DNA from 2 places in the Sinorhizobium chiapasense genome. Region 1 is predicted to be linked to the other one. Evidence: predicted binding sites of a transcription regulator. Region 1 holds the regulator's gene; the other holds the start of a gene.

Region 1 (7,997 bases):
TGCCGCCTAAATTGTGTTTCAGCTCGATAAATTCAATAGGAGTCTCGGTTTCTAAAGATCGGTACTGCTCCTCAGACGATGCCCATGCACCAGGCAAGGATCGATTTCTGCGCGTGCAGCCGGTTTTCCGCCTCGTCGAAAACGACCGACTGCGGGCCGTCAATGACCTCGTCCGTCACCTCCTCGCCGCGGTGTGCCGGCAGGCAGTGCATGAACAGCGCGTCCGGGTCAGCATGCTTCATCAGGGCCTCGTTGACCTGATACGGCTGGAAAACATTGTGGCCGCGGGCGCGGTGCTCCTGGTTCATCGACACCCAGGTGTCGGTGACGACGCAATGGGCGCCGGCGACGGCCTGCTCGGCCTCATGGCAAAGCAGGATATCGCCGCCATTGTTGCGCGCCCAGTTGAGGAATTTGTCTTGCGGTTCGGAACCGAGCGGCACCGCCATGTTCATGCGATATCCGAAGCGTGCGGAGCCTTCGATCAGCGAATGAAGGACGTTGTTGCCGTCGCCCGTCCAGGCAATCGTCTTGCCTTTAACCGATCCGCGATGCTCCTCGAACGTCATGATGTCGGCCATGAGCTGACAAGGATGCGTGTCGTCGGTCAAACCATTGATGACCGGCACCGTAGCGTGTTCGGCGAGCTCCAGCAGTCGCCGATGGTCGGTCGTGCGGATCATGATCGCGTCCACATAGCGCGAAAGTACCTTGGCCGTATCACCGATCGTCTCGGCGCGGCCGAGCTGCATTTCAGTTCCGGAAAGGAACAAGGTCTCGCCGCCGAGCTGGCGCATGCCGACGTCAAAGGAGACGCGCGTGCGGGTGGAGGGCTTCTCGAAAATCATCGCGAGCATCTTGCCGGCAAGCGGGCGTTCGGCGGTGCCGTCCTTGGTTGCCGCCTTGCGAACGCGCGCGTCGTCGATGATCGTCCTCAAGTCGGTAGCCGCCATCGCCGAGATGTCGAGAAAATGTCTGGTACCTGTCATTGCTCAAGAATTCCTGTCGTGAGAGTCGGGCCGATCAGGCCGCCGCGTTGCCGCTGTTGCTCCTGACCGCTTCGGCGGCGCGCTCGATCCTTGCGAGCCCTTCTCGGGCCTCGGCGGCGGTGGTGATCAACGGCGGCAGCAGGCGCAGCACGTTTTCGCCGGCCGGAACTGCAAGCAGCTTCTCGGCGCGGATTGCTTTCAACAGGTCAGCCGAGGGCACCTTCGCCTTGATGCCGAGCATCAGCCCGTCGCCGCGGATTTCCTCGATCACATCCGGGAACCGGTCCTTGAGCGACGCAAGCCCCTGCCGGAAAACGAGCGCGACGTCGCGCACCTGCTCCAGGAACCCGTCGGCGAGAACGACATCGAGGACCGCGTTTCCGACCGCCATCGCCAGCGGATTGCCGCCATAGGTCGAGCCATGCGTGCCCGTCACCATGCCAGCAGCCGCCTCTTCGGTCGCAAGGCAGGCGCCCAGGGGAAAGCCGCCGCCGATGCCCTTGGCGACCGCCATGATATCCGGCCGGATGCCGGCCCATTCATAGGCGAAGAGCTTGCCGGTCCGGCCAATGCCGCACTGAACCTCGTCGAGGATGAGCAGCAGGCCGAATTCGTCGCAAAGCGCCCGCAACTCCTGCAGAAATTCCTTGCTGGCCGGGCGGATGCCGCCCTCGCCCTGGATCGGCTCGATCAGGATCGCCGCCGTCTCGTCGTTGATCGCATCCTTGACCGCGGCGATATCGCCGAAAGGAACCTGATAGAAGCCCGGTGCCTTTGGTCCGAAACCCTCGATGTACTTCTGCTGGCCGCCGGCGGCGATCGTCGCGATCGTGCGGCCATGGAAGGCGCCTTCGAAGGTGATGATATGGAATTTTTCCGGATTTCCCTTGGCGAAGTGATGGCGGCGCGCGGTCTTGATGGCGCATTCCAGCGCCTCCGCACCCGAATTCGTGAAGAACACGCGGTCCGCGAAGGTCACCGCCGTCAGCCGGCGCGCCAGACTTTCCTGGCCCGGAATCTCATAGAGGTTGGAAAGATGCCAGACCTTGTCCGCCTGCGCCTTCAGCGCCTCGACGAGGTGCGGATGGGCATGGCCGAGCGAGTTCACGGCAACGCCGGCGGCAAAATCGAGATAGCGCGAGCCGTCCTCGGCAATAAGCCAGACGCCCTCGCCTCGCTCGAAACGCAACGGCGCACGCATGTAGGTGTCGTAGAGCGGCGTTGTTGCGGCCATGGCGAACTTCTCCTTCCGTCCTGTTGGCATCAATATCGGGCGATCGTGTCCGATAAAAATCAAAAATGCCGCCTTTCGGCGGCGCAGGCACTATTCCTATTTCGCACCGCAATGTCAACAAAACCAAGGCTTGCAGCGAGCTTGAACGCGCGGATTCCGATGTGCGAAAAAACCTCCAGCGGGGGCTTGCAAAAATGCAACGGCCAGCCAGCAAGTTGGGGAAAACTCCGAAATCGATTCGGCGCGATTCCCGCGACTCTTGCCACGGAGTCACCCTGCCAGTAGGTTAATATTCAATTACTAGACGCATGCGGCGGACCTAGTCACCAAAAGAGTTATCGCGTTGCAGCTCCGGAGTTTTTCCGGAGCGTGGTGATGGATTCTGCCATCCAACGCCGAGAACGGAGAGTGCAGAAATGAACTGGACTGACGAGCGGGTGGAGAAACTGAAGAAGCTGTGGTCCGAGGGCTTGAGCGCCAGCCAGATTGCGGCACAACTGGGCGGCGTAAGCCGCAACGCCGTGATCGGCAAGGTTCACCGGTTGAGCTTGCCGGGCCGAGCCAAGGCCGGCGGCGCGACCACTGCCGCACGCCCGAAGCGCACCACGTCGGCCCCCCGGGCGCCGAACTATGCCGCGCGCGTCGCCACCCGCACCGTCACCCGCACCGCTGGCGCCACTGTCCTCAAGGAAGAGATCGAAGTCGATCTCGTCGCCGATCAGGACCTCGAACTCGCACCGAACGTCGTCGTCCCGATGTCGCGACGCCTCGGCCTGACGGAACTCACGGAGCGCACCTGCAAGTGGCCGATCGGCGACCCCCTGAAGGAGGAGTTCCATTTCTGCGGCAACGACTCACCGGAATCGTCGCCCTATTGCAGCTATCACACGCGGCTCGCCTATCAGCCTTCCGGCGAACGCCGGCGCATGCGCTGACCGGCCTCGCGCGAACGCAATTGAAAAAGGGGCGGTGACGCCCCTTTTTTTGATGTCCATCGAAGGATGGCCGCCGGCCTTCAGCTTTCAAGCGAATAGCCGGCGCCGCGCACGGTGCGAATGACATCGGGCATGTTCGAGAAATTCAGCGCCTTGCGCAGACGGCCGACATGCACATCCACGGTGCGCTCGTCGACATAGATGTCATGTCCCCAGACGCCGTCGAGCAGCTGCGAACGCGAGAAGACGCGCCCTGGCGAGGACATCAGGAACTCCAGGAGCCGGAACTCCGTCGGTCCGAGCCGGACTTCGCGGCTGCGTCTGTGGACGCGGTGCGTCTCGCGATCGAGCTCGATGTCGCCGCAACGCAACACCGTCGAAAGCACCTCGGGCTTGGCACGCCTGAGCATCGCCTTCACCCTCGCCATCAGTTCCGGTGTCGAAAACGGCTTGACGACATAGTCGTCCGCGCCGGTAGCGAGACCACGAACCCGCTCGCTTTCCTCGCCACGCGCGGTCAGCATGATGATCGGCAGGCGCTCCGTTTCCGGCCGCTGCCGCAGTCGGCGGCAAAGTTCGATGCCGGAGACGCCGGGCAGCATCCAGTCGAGGATCAGGAGATCGGGCAGCCGCTCCTGAAGGCGGATTTCAGCTTCATCTCCGCGCAAGATCGTATCGACGTCGAAACCTTCGGCCTCGAGATTGTAGCGCAGGAGGACGCTCAGCGCCTCCTCGTCCTCGACAACAGCTATCTTCGGCAACATTCGGTCATGCTCCTTCCCACGCGCGGGTGCCATCATGCCACCGCGACACTCTGTGGGCCGCGAAAGATCGCGACCGGACAAGATTAACGCATGCAAACCAAGGCATGCGGCTATCGGGCTCTCGGGCGCCCTAGAGCGCCGTGCGTTCAAAATGAACGCACAAAGGACGCTCTAGCACTTTGATTCTAGAGCATCTTATCCGCTTCCAGTGATTCCACTTGAAAGCGGGATGCTCTAGTCCGTTACTGAGCCCAGCGTCGACGTATTATCGTCCTTCGGCCGCTCACCCTGCGGCTGGGCGCCCGTCGCCATGTAATAGATCGTTTCGGCAATGTTGGTCGCGTGGTCGCCGATACGCTCGATGTTCTTGGCGCAGAAGAGCAGATGCGTGCACGGGGTGATGTTGCGCGGATCTTCCATCATATAGGTCAGCAGTTCGCGGAAAAGCGACGTATAGATCGCGTCGATCTCTTCATCGCGCTCGCGGATGCGGTTCGCCTTTTCCGGCGAGCGAGAGGCGTAGACGTCGAGCACCTCCTTGAGCTGGACCAGGGCCAGCTCCGCCAGATGCTCCAGGCCACGCGCGAGCTTGCGCGGGATGCCGGATCCGGCGACCGCGATCACGCGCTTGGCGGTGTTCTTGCCGAGGTCGCCAACGCGCTCCAGGTCCGCCGCAATTCGAATGGACCCCATGATCTCGCGCAGGTCGGATGCGACCGGCTGGCGCTTGGCGATGGTTACGATCGCCTTCTCACCGATTTGTCGCTCGGCGTCGTCGAGGATCGCGTCGTCGGAAATCACCTTCTGCGCCAGCGCCAGGTCGGAATTCACCAGCGCCCGGACGGAATCCGCCACCATCTGTTCGGCCTGCCCACCCATTTCCGAGACGCGGCGCGTCAGATATTTAAGCTCGTCGTCAAATGCCGACATGATGTGTGTGGATGACATGTTTCGTTCCTTGAATTCGTAACCCGGTTGACTGGAACGCCATGCGCTCAATGAACCCACAAAGGACGCTCCAGCGCTTAGATTCTAGAGCATCTTATCCGCTTTCAGCGATTCCACTTGAAAGCGGGATGCTCTAGTCGCCTGGCTTAACCGAACCGACCCATGATGTAGTCCTGCGTGCGCTGGTCATCGGGATTGGTGAACATCTTGTCCGTATCGTTCTCCTCGACGAGATTGCCGAGATGGAACATGGCGGTGCGCTGCGAAACGCGCGCGGCCTGCTGCATCGAATGGGTCACGATAACGATCGTGAAGTTGGCGCGCAGTTCGTGGATGAGTTCCTCGACCTTCGCGGTGGCGATCGGATCGAGCGCCGAACAGGGCTCGTCCATCAGGATCACTTCGGGGCTGACCGCAACGGCACGCGCAATGCATAGGCGCTGCTGCTGGCCGCCGGAAAGGCCGGTGCCCGGCTCTTGCAGGCGATCCTTGACCTCGTTGAAAAGGCCGGCCTTCTGCAGGCTCGTTTCGACGATTTCGTCGAAATCCGCTTTCGTGCGGGCGAGGCCGTGAATGCGAGGGCCATAGGCGACGTTGTCGTAGATCGATTTCGGGAACGGGTTCGGCTTCTGGAAAACCATGCCGACGCGCGCGCGCAGTTCCACGACGTCGATCGACGGATCGTAAATGTCGTCCTCGTCCAGCGTAATCTTGCCGGTAACCCGGCAGTGCTCGATCGTATCGTTCATGCGGTTCAAGGTGCGCAGGAACGTCGACTTGCCGCAGCCCGACGGACCGATCAAGGCTGTGACGGTGTTTTCACGGATATTGAGATTGACGTCGAAGAGCGCGCGCTTCTCGCCGTAGTAGACCGACACATCCTTGCCGATCATCTTGTAGGGCACCGTATTCATTTTCAGATCCAGAGCTTTTTCCACTGCAGCTTCCGACATCATGTTCATAGTCCTTACCCCACTACCAGCGGCGCTCAAAGCGACGCCGCAAGAGAATTGCGCCCAGGTTCATGAAGACGAGGAAGATCAGGAGAATGATGATCGCTCCAGACGTCCGCTCCACGAAGGCGCGTTCCGGCTCATTTGCCCACATGTAGATCTGCACCGGCAGTGCCGTGGAGGGTTCCAGCGGCGATCCAGGAAAATCGACGACGAAGGCCACCATGCCGATCAAGAGCAGCGGCGCCGTTTCGCCAAGTGCATGCGCAAGGCCGATAATCGTGCCGGTCAGAATGCCCGGCATGGCGAGCGGCAGCACATGGTGGAAGATCGTCTGCATCCTCGACGCACCGAGACCGAGTGCCGCGGAACGGATCGAAGGCGGCACGGCCTTGAGTGCCGCACGCGTGGCGATGATGATCGTCGGCAGCGTCATCAGCGTCAGCACGAAACCGCCCACGAGGGCCGCCGAACGCGGCATGCCGGCGAAGTTGATGAAGACGGCAAGGCCGAGAAGACCGTAAACGATCGACGGTACGGCCGCGAGATTGTTGATGTTGACTTCGATCAGATCGGTGAGGCGGTTCTTCGGCGCGAACTCCTCGAGATAGATCGAGGCGGCGACCCCGATCGGCAGCGCCAGGACCAGCACGATCAGCATCATGTAGAGCGATCCGACGAGTGCGACACCGACGCCCGCCGCTTCCGGGCGGCTCGACGCACCGAACGTGAAGATGCCGGTGTTGAAGCTCTTTTTGAGCACGCCGGCATCGGCAAGCTGGCTCATCCAGGCGACCTGCTGGTCCTTGACCCTGCGCCTGCCCTCATCCACCGACAGGTCGATCTGACCCTTGAAGGCGGAGTCGATATTAGCCTCGGCAAGCATTGTGACCGGGACGGTCTTGCCGATCAGCGACGGGTCGGCAACCACCATGTTGCGCAGCTGCGTGCGCACGCTGGGGGAGATCATATCCGTCGCCTGCTTGAGCAGGGGCCGCTTCGTCGGGTCGAGGCCGAGCTGCTTCACGAGAGCATCGCGAACGAGCAAAGGATAGTTTGCGGTCATCAAGACCTTGGGATCGGTGGCGCGCTCGTTCTTCGGATCGATCACCTTCTCGGAGAACTCGATCGGCAGCGTGATCGTCGTCTGCAGGAAGGCGGTGTAACCGTTGGAGACCACCGTCGAGATGAGGATCGCCAGAAACAGCAGACCAAGGGTGATGGCGGTGATGCCGTAGGCGCGGAAGCGCCGCTCTGCCGCATAACGGCGCTTGATACCAATATCGCGGCGGGTTTCGGCAGGACGGGTGGAGACCTTTACCGTGGGGGAGGCAAGTTCGGTCATTCGTACTGTTCCCGATATTTGCGCACGATGTAGAGCGCGTAGATGTTGAGGCAGAGCGTGATGACGAACAGCGTGATGCCGAGCGCGAAGGCGACCAGCGTCTGCGGCGACGTGAACTCCAGGTCGCCCGTCAACTGATGGACGATCTTGACCGTAACGGTCGTCATCGGCTCGAAGGGGCTCAATTGCATGCGCGCCGCGACACCGGCGGCAAGCACGACGATCATGGTTTCACCGACCGCTCGCGAAGCCGTCAGCAGCAACGCGCCGACGATGCCGGGCAGTGCGGCCGGCAGGATGACCTTCTTCACCGTCTCCGAGCGCGTGGCACCAAGACCGAGAGAGCCATCGCGCAACGCCCGCGGCACCTGGGTGATGATGTCGTCGGACAACGAGGAGACGAACGGAATGAGCATGATGCCCATGACGATCCCGGCCGTGATGACACTCTGCGCCTGAATGAAGCTCTGGTAGCTGCCAGTCAGCAGACCGCTCAATTGCGCCGAGATATCGCGCAGGAACGGACCGACCGTCACGAGCGCAAAGAAGCCGTAGACGATCGTCGGGATGCCGGCGAGCACTTCGAGGAGCGGCTTGGCCGTCGAACGCAGCCGTGGGCTGGCGTACTCGGCCATGTAGATCGCGGCGAAGAGGCCGATCGGCACGGCAAAAAGCATGGCGACGAAGGCGATGTAGAGCGTGCCGGCGAGCAGCGGCAGCAGGCCGAACTGGCCGGAGGCGCCTGAATTGCCGGCGGCGGCGAAACGGGGATCCCAGACGGTACCGAAGAAAAATTCTACGGGCGATATCATGCTGAAGAACCGGCCAG
Region 2 (7,997 bases), 910 kb from region 1:
ACCGCACCTCGAACGACAGCCCGATCGTGCGTGCCCTGATCGATGCCGCCGACGCCGGCAAGTCGGTGACGGCGCTTGTCGAGCTCAAGGCGCGATTCGATGAAGAGGCAAACATCCGCTGGGCGCGTGACCTTGAGCGTGCGGGTGTCCAGGTCGTCTTCGGGTTCATCGAACTCAAAACGCACGCCAAGATGTCGATGGTCGTTCGTCGAGAGGAAGGCAAGCTCAGGACCTATTGCCACCTCGGCACCGGCAACTATCACCCGGTCACTGCGAAGATCTACACCGACCTGTCGTTCTTCACCTGCAATCCGGTGATCGCTCACGACATGGCGAACATCTTCAATTTCATCACGGGCTATGGTGAACCGGAAGCGGGCATGAAGCTGGCGGTCTCGCCGCACACGCTGCGGCCGCGGATCCTCAAGCATATCGAGGAAGAGATCGGGCATGCAGCGGCGGGCCGTCCTGCCGCGATCTGGATGAAGATGAATTCGCTTGTCGACCCGGAAATCATCGACGCGCTCTACAAGGCGAGCCGTGCCGGCGTCGAAATCGATCTCGTCGTACGCGGCATCTGCTGCCTGCGTCCGCAGCTTCCCGGTCTTTCCGAGAACATCCGGGTCAAGTCGATCGTCGGACGTTTCCTTGAACATTCGCGCATATTCTGCTTCGGCAACGGTCATGGCCTTCCGTCCGAAAATGCACTTGTCTATATCGGCTCGGCGGATATTATGCCGCGCAATCTGGATCGGCGGGTCGAGACGCTTGTGCCTCTCATCAACCGGACTGTGCACGAACAGGTTCTTTCGCAGATCATGCTGGGAAATCTCATCGACAACCAGCAAAGCTACGAGATACTTCCGGACGGGACGTCACGCCGCATGGAAGTCGGCAAGGATGCCGAGCCGTTCAATGCGCAGCATTATTTCATGACCAACCCCAGCCTCTCGGGTCGGGGGGAGGCTCTGAAGTCCAGTGCACCAAAGCTGATAGCCGGCTGGAAAAGCGGTTGGCGCAAGTAAACTGGAATTGCATGGTAGAATCTGAAGCGCAGGGGCGTCTGCCCGGCATCCGGCCGGTCTCCGTTGTGGATATCGGTTCCAACTCTATTCGCCTTGTCATCTACGAAGGGCTCAGCCGCGCGCCGGCGGTGCTTTTCAACGAGAAGGTCATGTGTGGCCTCGGCAGGGGCATCGATGCGACTGGCCGGATGGCGGAAGAGAACGTCGAACGGGCGCTGAAGGCGCTTCAGCGCTTTCGGGCGCTGTCGGATCAGGCGCGGGCCACCACGATGTATGCGTTGGCGACGGCCGCCGCGCGCGAAGCCTCCAACGGTCCGTCTTTCATCGAAAAGGCGGAGGCTATCCTCGGTTGCAAGGTTCGCATCCTCAGCGGCGAGCAGGAGGCCCATTTCTCGGCCATGGGCATTGTCAGCGGCTATCACGATCCCGACGGGATCGTGGGCGACCTCGGCGGCGGTTCCCTCGAACTCGTCGACGTCGAGGGCAAGCGCATCGGCAAAGGCATTACACTACCGCTCGGCGGCATCCGTCTCTTCGAACACAGCAACGGCTCGCTGCCGAAGGCGCGGACCTGGGTCCGCAAGTTCATGAAAGAAGCGGCCGTGCTGAAGGGCGGCACGGGGCGCACGTTCTACGCCGTCGGCGGTACATGGCGGTCGATCGCCAAGCTTCATATGGAAGCTCGCAACTACCCGCTGCATATGATGCAGGGCTATGAGATTTCCTATGACGAGGCGATGTCTCTCCTGCCCGAAGTGATCGAGCCCAAGAACATCAAACCGTCTGCCTACGCGACAATCTCCAAGAGCCGCCGCAGCCTGTTGCCCTTCGGGGCCGTAACGATGCAGGAAGCCCTCTCGATCATGAAGCCGGGGCGGATCTCTTTCTCTGCGCTCGGCGTTCGCGAGGGCTATCTTTTCTCGCTGCTTTCCGAAGCCGAACGCGTGCTGGACCCGTTGCTGACGGCCGCCGACGAGATCGCGATCCTGCGCGCCCGCTCGCCCGAGCACGCCCGCGAACTTGCGGAATGGACCGGGCGCATGGTGCCGCACTTCGGTGTGGAGGAGACGGAAGAGGAGAGCCGATACCGCCAGGCTGCCTGCCTGCTCGCCGACATCAGTTGGCGGGCCCATCCGGACTATCGGGGACTTCAGGCGCTCAACATCATCGCGCACTCGTCCTTTTCCGGCATCACGCATGCCGGCCGGGCCTATATCGCCCTTGCGAACTATTACCGTTTCGAAGGCCTTAACGACGACGGTGCCACCGAGCCCCTCGCGGGTATCACGACGGAGCGGTTGCTCGAACTCGCCAAGCTGCTGGGCGGCCTGCTGCGCGTCGCCTATCTTTTCTCGGCGTCGATGCCGGGTGTCACGCGCCACCTCGGCTTGCGGCGATCGCCGCGTCCGGATGTCGATCTCGAATTCGTCGTGCCGGCGGCCTATTCCGAGTTCGAGGGCGAACGGCTGGATGGCCGTCTTCAGCAGCTCAGCAAGCTGACAGGCAAGCGACTCGCCTTCCATTTCGAAAACTGATCGGGGTTACGCAGCTCCATTGCGAAGAGACGGCTGCGCTTGGATCGCGCAGCCGCCGTACAGCGCCGCGCGTCTTGTCAGACGCGCAAAGGACGCTGTAGCGCTTTGAATTTCTGCATGTTTTTATCCTTAAATCGGCTAGGATTTAAGGAAACCGAAACTGCAGTTGATTCATTCGGCCTTCAGGAATTCGCGGACTTCGAGCAACACGAACTCATCGTCGTCCGCCTTGTTGATGGCGCGGCCAGCGGAGAAGGGCAGGTTGTTGTCGTTGCCAACGATGATATGCGTGTCGTCGACGCGATCGACGTTCTCGATCGTAACGAAGGGCATGTCGTAGTAGCCATCACCGCCGCCCTGGCGCTTTCTGCCTTCCGGATCGGCGATCTTGAGAAGATCGATGTAACCGATCTTGCGCACGGCCTTGCCGGCGTTCTCGTCGCTGATCTCGATCTTGTAGATGCGCTTGAGCTTCGAGCCGACGGCGAAGCAGTCAGGTTTCGGATCCTTCGGGTCTGCGCATGCCTTGTCGACAGTGCCGGCCCCGTTGTCGCGCTCGATGACCAGCGCAGTCTTCTCGTCGAGCATGTTGAAGTCACCGATCGCCTCGCCACCTTCGGAGAGCGGATAGAGCCAGCTGCGGCCGGTCCAGGCTTTGCTGGCGACATCGAGTTCGATGATTCTGAGCGCCGGTCGACCGTCGGCCTGCTCGACCGATTCATTATCGGTCCAGATCGGCCCTTCCAGCAGGCCGTAGAGCTTGCTGCCGTCCTTGGACATCGCCAGGCCTTCGTAGCCGCCGGAACGCTTCAGGTTGAAGGCGGGCATTTTCTTGGAGGGGTCCGCCTGCAGCGTCAGCGTTGGATTGTCGGGCGACATCACCGGCTTGCCGTCAGCAACGGTCGGAATGACATCGGTCAGTTTGCCGGCCGTATCGAATTTCAGGATGTAGGGGCCGAACTCTTCGCCTACCCAGAAGCCGCCTTCGACCGGCTGGATCGATTCCACGTCGAAATCGGCGCCGGTGAGATAACGGTTGGCTGAGCCTTCCATGACGGTCGGGAAGGGCGCTTTGCGGTCCGGATCGGACAGGAAAACGGTTTGCAGCGCTTCGACCTTGCCGGCATCCCAGTCGATCTTGAGGTGATGCAGCATCAACATCGCGTCGGTCGAGTTCAGCTTGTTGCCGAACCCGTTGTCGGAAAGGCTCCAGAAGGTCCCGTCCGGCATCGTCTTGATGCCGGAAAAGCCTTGCATCGGCTGACCATTGAAAGGCAGCGACAAGCCGGTCGGCCGCACACCGTCCGTGCCGGGCACGCTGCCGAGTTCGACGGCACGCTTCCGGTCGGCCGTCGTGAATTTGCCCGAGGTCTTGAGATAGTCCGCCGCGTCAGCCGGTGCTGCGATGATCGTGTTGGCCGGCAGGATGGCATGCGCCTTCAGCGTTGCCGGAAACACCTTCTCCTCGGCAAGTGCCGTTGTCGTCATTACAAGTGCCAGCGCCGCGGAGGCGAAAAATGCTTTCGTCATGAAGTTCACCATGGGTTGGAGGTCTGAGACCGGTCCCCGATAGGCGCGTTTGATGACGGCTGATTGATGCTTGTTTTACAGCCTCGTGAAGCTTTGGTGACACTCGATACCTTGCTCAAACGTTCAAGATCTACAGTCACTTCGAGCGTTAATGTTGCCGGGAAAAATGCGGAGATAAAGTGATCACGATGTTCGAGACGAAGTTTGCAATCGTCCTGCGGGACGACCTCGCCATGTGGCAGAAACTGAACGTCACAGCCTTCCTTGCCACCGGCATTGTCGGGCAGAAGCCGGAGATTATCGGAGAGGCGTATCGCGATGCCGCCGGCCATGTCTACAACGCGCTAAGCATCCAGCCCATCATCGTCCTCTCGGCAGGCGGTGTCACGCTCGGAGATATTCAGCGGCGGGCTTTGGCGAAGGGTGTTCGCACCTCCATCTACATCGACGAAATGTTCTCGACCGGCCACGACGCCGCCAACCGGGAAGTCTTTTCCAAGTCGGCACCCGACAATGCCCGGGTGGCGGGGATCGCGATCCATGCGGAGAAGAAGCTCGTGGACAAGATCACGAAGGGGGCAAAGCTGCACGGTTAGTCTCGGCGGAAGCCTTCGACCCGCCGTCAAGGAGGTTGGCAGTGCGAAGAGAAAACACATCAAGCTTCTGGCCGCGCCCTTTGACCTCGTGCTCGCCAAGGTCTTCGCTTCGCAGGAAGGCGGGCAGGCGCATGCGCCGCAGCAGGTCGGCGGAAATCAGGATCTGCCGATCGAGCGTTCGACAAAGACCTTCGAGGCGCGCCGTGGTGTTCACCGTGTCGCCGAAGTAGGTGATCTTGTGCCTGTCGACGCCGATTTCGGCCGCAACGATGGTTCCGCCGTGCAGTGCGGCGCGAAGGCGAGGAACCTCGCCGTAATCCTTGCGCCAGCGGTGGGCATCCGTCTCGATCCGGTCGAGAATATCGAAGGCGCAGCGGATGCAGGCGGCGTCGGCGATGGCGCGATCGAAGGGCCAGGTAATGACCGCCGCGTCGCCGACATAGTCATCGATGGAACCGCCGTAGCGAAGCACCGGATCGGCCATGGTTGCGAACAGCCTTCCGAGGTATTCCTGAGTGCGCAGATCGCCAAAGCGCTCGGCGAACGAGGTTGAGCCCGCGAGGTCGACGAAGAGGAACACACGCTCCTCATGCACCGGCTTGCGGTAGCGCCCGGTCAGCAGGCTGAGGAATACGTTGCGGCCGAGCAGTTCCCGCACCCTCAGGACAAAGATGATCGGGCCGGAGATCGCCAGTGCGATGAGGAGTACATTCAGCGATGGCATCATCTCGCCGGGATGGCCCACCAGACGCAGAAGCGATCCTGCGATTGCAAATCCGGCATAGACGAGCGCGACATAGACGGCAATGGAAGACATCAGAAAGCCTGGCGTCGAAAGGCCGTGAATCTTCCTGTAGAGGCGCCGGAAGATGATCCGCCGTTCGAACGCGAGGATCGGCATACAGACGAACAGCGCATAGATCGCGCCGATCAGTCCGCCGTCGCCGTAGATCACCCAGGCATAGGCCACGCCGCTGCCCGCGACGACGAGCAGCAACAGGATGAACTCAAGCGTGGAAAATCTCCAGCGCATGCGCGGAAGCCCCGGAACCGGAAAAACATACAGGACAATTGCGGATCGGGCGGCGATCCGCAATGCATTGAGAGGGCTTATCCAACGCCGTTCGGCCCGGATCAGCTCTTTTGATGCGTCCTCGCTATGGCTGGATTCAGGCGGAAAGTTGTTTTCTCACCTGCGACATTTCAACCGCCTATTTCCATCGCCTCGATCCGCTTGCCGACGAAGCGCAGTGCGACTTCGCCGTTGATGAGCTTGAGGGCCATCTCACCAAAAAGCTCCCGCCGCCAGCCCTTGAGCGCGTCCACATCGGCCTTCTCGCCTTCGGCGGCGATCCTGTCGAGGTCCTCGCTGTTGGCGATGATCTTGGCGGCGACGCCTTCCTTTTCGGCGATGAGCTTCAAGAGTACCTTCAGCATTTCGCCGGCTGCCGCAGTACCCTCTGGAGCATGGTTCTGGCGCGGCAGGCGCGGCAGTTCCGCCTTCGGAATGGCAAGTGCCTCGTTCACGGCCTCGACGACGGCCGTGCCCGCGCTTGAACGTTCCCACCCCTTGGGAATGGTTCTGAGCCGGCCCAGCGCCTCGGCGTCCTTGGGCTGCTGCTGGGCGATCTCGTAGATCGCATCGTCCTTGAGTATCCGCCCGCGCGGAACGTTGCGCGCGCGCGCTTCGCGTTCGCGCCAAGCCGCGACCTTCTGCAGGACCGCGAGCTCTATCGGTTTCTTGGTGCGCATCTTGAGCCGCTGCCAGGCGTTGTCCGGGTGGAGGTCATAGGTTTCCCGGCTTTCCAGGACAGCCATCTCTTCGGCCAGCCAGGACGAACGACCCTCGCGGGCGAGTTCCGCAGTCAGATACTGGTAGATCTCCCGCAGATGCGTGACGTCGGCGAGTGCGTAGTCGAGTTGCTTGTCCGTGAGGGGTCGGCGGCTCCAGTCGGTAAAGCGCGAGGACTTGTCGATCTGCTCGTTCTTGATGCGGTTGACCAACTGGTCGTAGGAAACGCTGTCGCCGAAGCCGCAAACCATTGCCGCGACCTGCGTGTCGAAGAGCGGATGCGGGATAAGGTTGCCGAGATGATGAATGATCTCGATGTCCTGGCGCGCGGCGTGGAAAACCTTGATCACGTCCGGGTTGCCCATCAGCGCAAAGAACGGCGCGAGGTCGATGCCCGGCGCCATCGGGTCCACGATGACGGCCAGATCGGGGCTCGCCATCTGGATCAGGCAGAGCTCCGGCCAGAACGTCGTTTCGCGCAGGAATTCGGTGTCGATCGTAATATAGCTTGATTGGGCCAACCGTTTGCAGGCGGCCTCTAGATCTACTGTGGTTTGGATCATCGGGTTTTTAATCACTGTGGCAAGAATGCGGCTTGCCCTTCCGTGTATCGTTTCGCGGCCGCCGTCACAATCGAAATTGTCAGACCACCTTGAAATAACCGGTCATGCCGGTCTTTTGATGTTCGATGATGTGGCAGTGGATTACCCAGTCGCCAGGGTTGTCCGCAACCAGTGCGACTTCCGCCTGTTCGTCCGGCAGGAGAAGGATGGTGTCCGTCGGCGGCGGCAGGAAGCTCCGCTTGTTGGAATTCAGGATGCGGAAGCTCAGGCCGTGCAGGTGGATCGGGTGCGCGTGCGGCGTGCGATTGGAGATCTGTAGCACATAGCTCTTGCCGAGCTTCAATTCCTCAATCGGCGTGATCGGATCCGGCGTATCGCCAGGCCACGGAACCTTGTTGATCGCCCAGAAGGTGTAGCCGAGCGAGCCGCAGATCGAGGGCGCTGCCTTGTGCTCGGCCGTTGCAGTCAGTTCGAGCGGAATCCGTTTGGCGGTGGAGAGGTCGGCTTCCGCGATCGGATTGGCGGGCAAGGGAGCGATGCCGCGCAGGTCGCGCTTGAGCGAGGCTCCCACCGCCCGGATCGTCGCGATGGTCCAAGGCTGCGAGCCACGGTAATTGCCGAGCCTTGCTGTCTGCCCCTCCGCCTCCGGCATCCGCACGACGATATCCATGCGCTGCCCGGGGCCGACGTCGAGGCGATCGAGCGGGAAGGGGACTTCGACCGGATTGCCGTCGAGCGCGATCACCTTTGCGGCCGCACCCTCGAGCGCTATCGTGTAGATGCGCGTTACGTCGATGGCGGCAATCCTCACGCGGACCAGGCTGCCGGCGGGCGCCTCGAACACCGGCTCGCGCTGCCAATTCGTCGTCCTGACCGTGCCATAGGTGCCGCCCCGGGCGGCATCGCGGGGCTTGAACGGGTCGATGAACTTGCCGCCCGCACCGAGCCGCCAGTCC

The links. The regulator PhoB, encoded in region 1, activates phosphate uptake and scavenging genes when phosphate is short. The targets are predictions, from matches to a motif close to TGTCATNNANCTGTCAT.
Region 2: RB548_RS05075 (esterase-like activity of phytase family protein) is a predicted target of PhoB. The motif match lies at 4,176-4,192, and genes of this name have one in related genera.

What each region holds. Positions count from the first base shown of each region.
Region 1 is NZ_CP133148.1:154,148-162,144, reverse strand. Features, by position in the region: gene argF (ornithine carbamoyltransferase) at 72-989, opposite strand; gene RB548_RS00745 (aspartate aminotransferase family protein) at 1,024-2,223, opposite strand; gene RB548_RS00740 (GcrA family cell cycle regulator) at 2,640-3,158, shown strand; gene phoB (phosphate regulon transcriptional regulator PhoB) at 3,239-3,922, opposite strand; gene phoU (phosphate signaling complex protein PhoU) at 4,157-4,870, opposite strand; gene pstB (phosphate ABC transporter ATP-binding protein PstB) at 5,017-5,832, opposite strand; gene pstA (phosphate ABC transporter permease PstA) at 5,846-7,168, opposite strand; gene pstC (phosphate ABC transporter permease subunit PstC) at 7,165-7,997, opposite strand, start outside.
Region 2 is NZ_CP133148.1:1,059,655-1,067,651, forward strand. Features, by position in the region: gene RB548_RS05065 (RNA degradosome polyphosphate kinase) at 1-1,025, shown strand, start outside; gene ppx (exopolyphosphatase) at 1,037-2,560, shown strand; gene RB548_RS05075 (esterase-like activity of phytase family protein) at 2,732-4,090, opposite strand; gene RB548_RS05080 (DUF2000 family protein) at 4,279-4,686, shown strand; gene RB548_RS05085 (adenylate/guanylate cyclase domain-containing protein) at 4,658-5,719, opposite strand; gene rnd (ribonuclease D) at 5,890-7,041, opposite strand; gene RB548_RS05095 (multicopper oxidase family protein) at 7,121-7,997, opposite strand, start outside.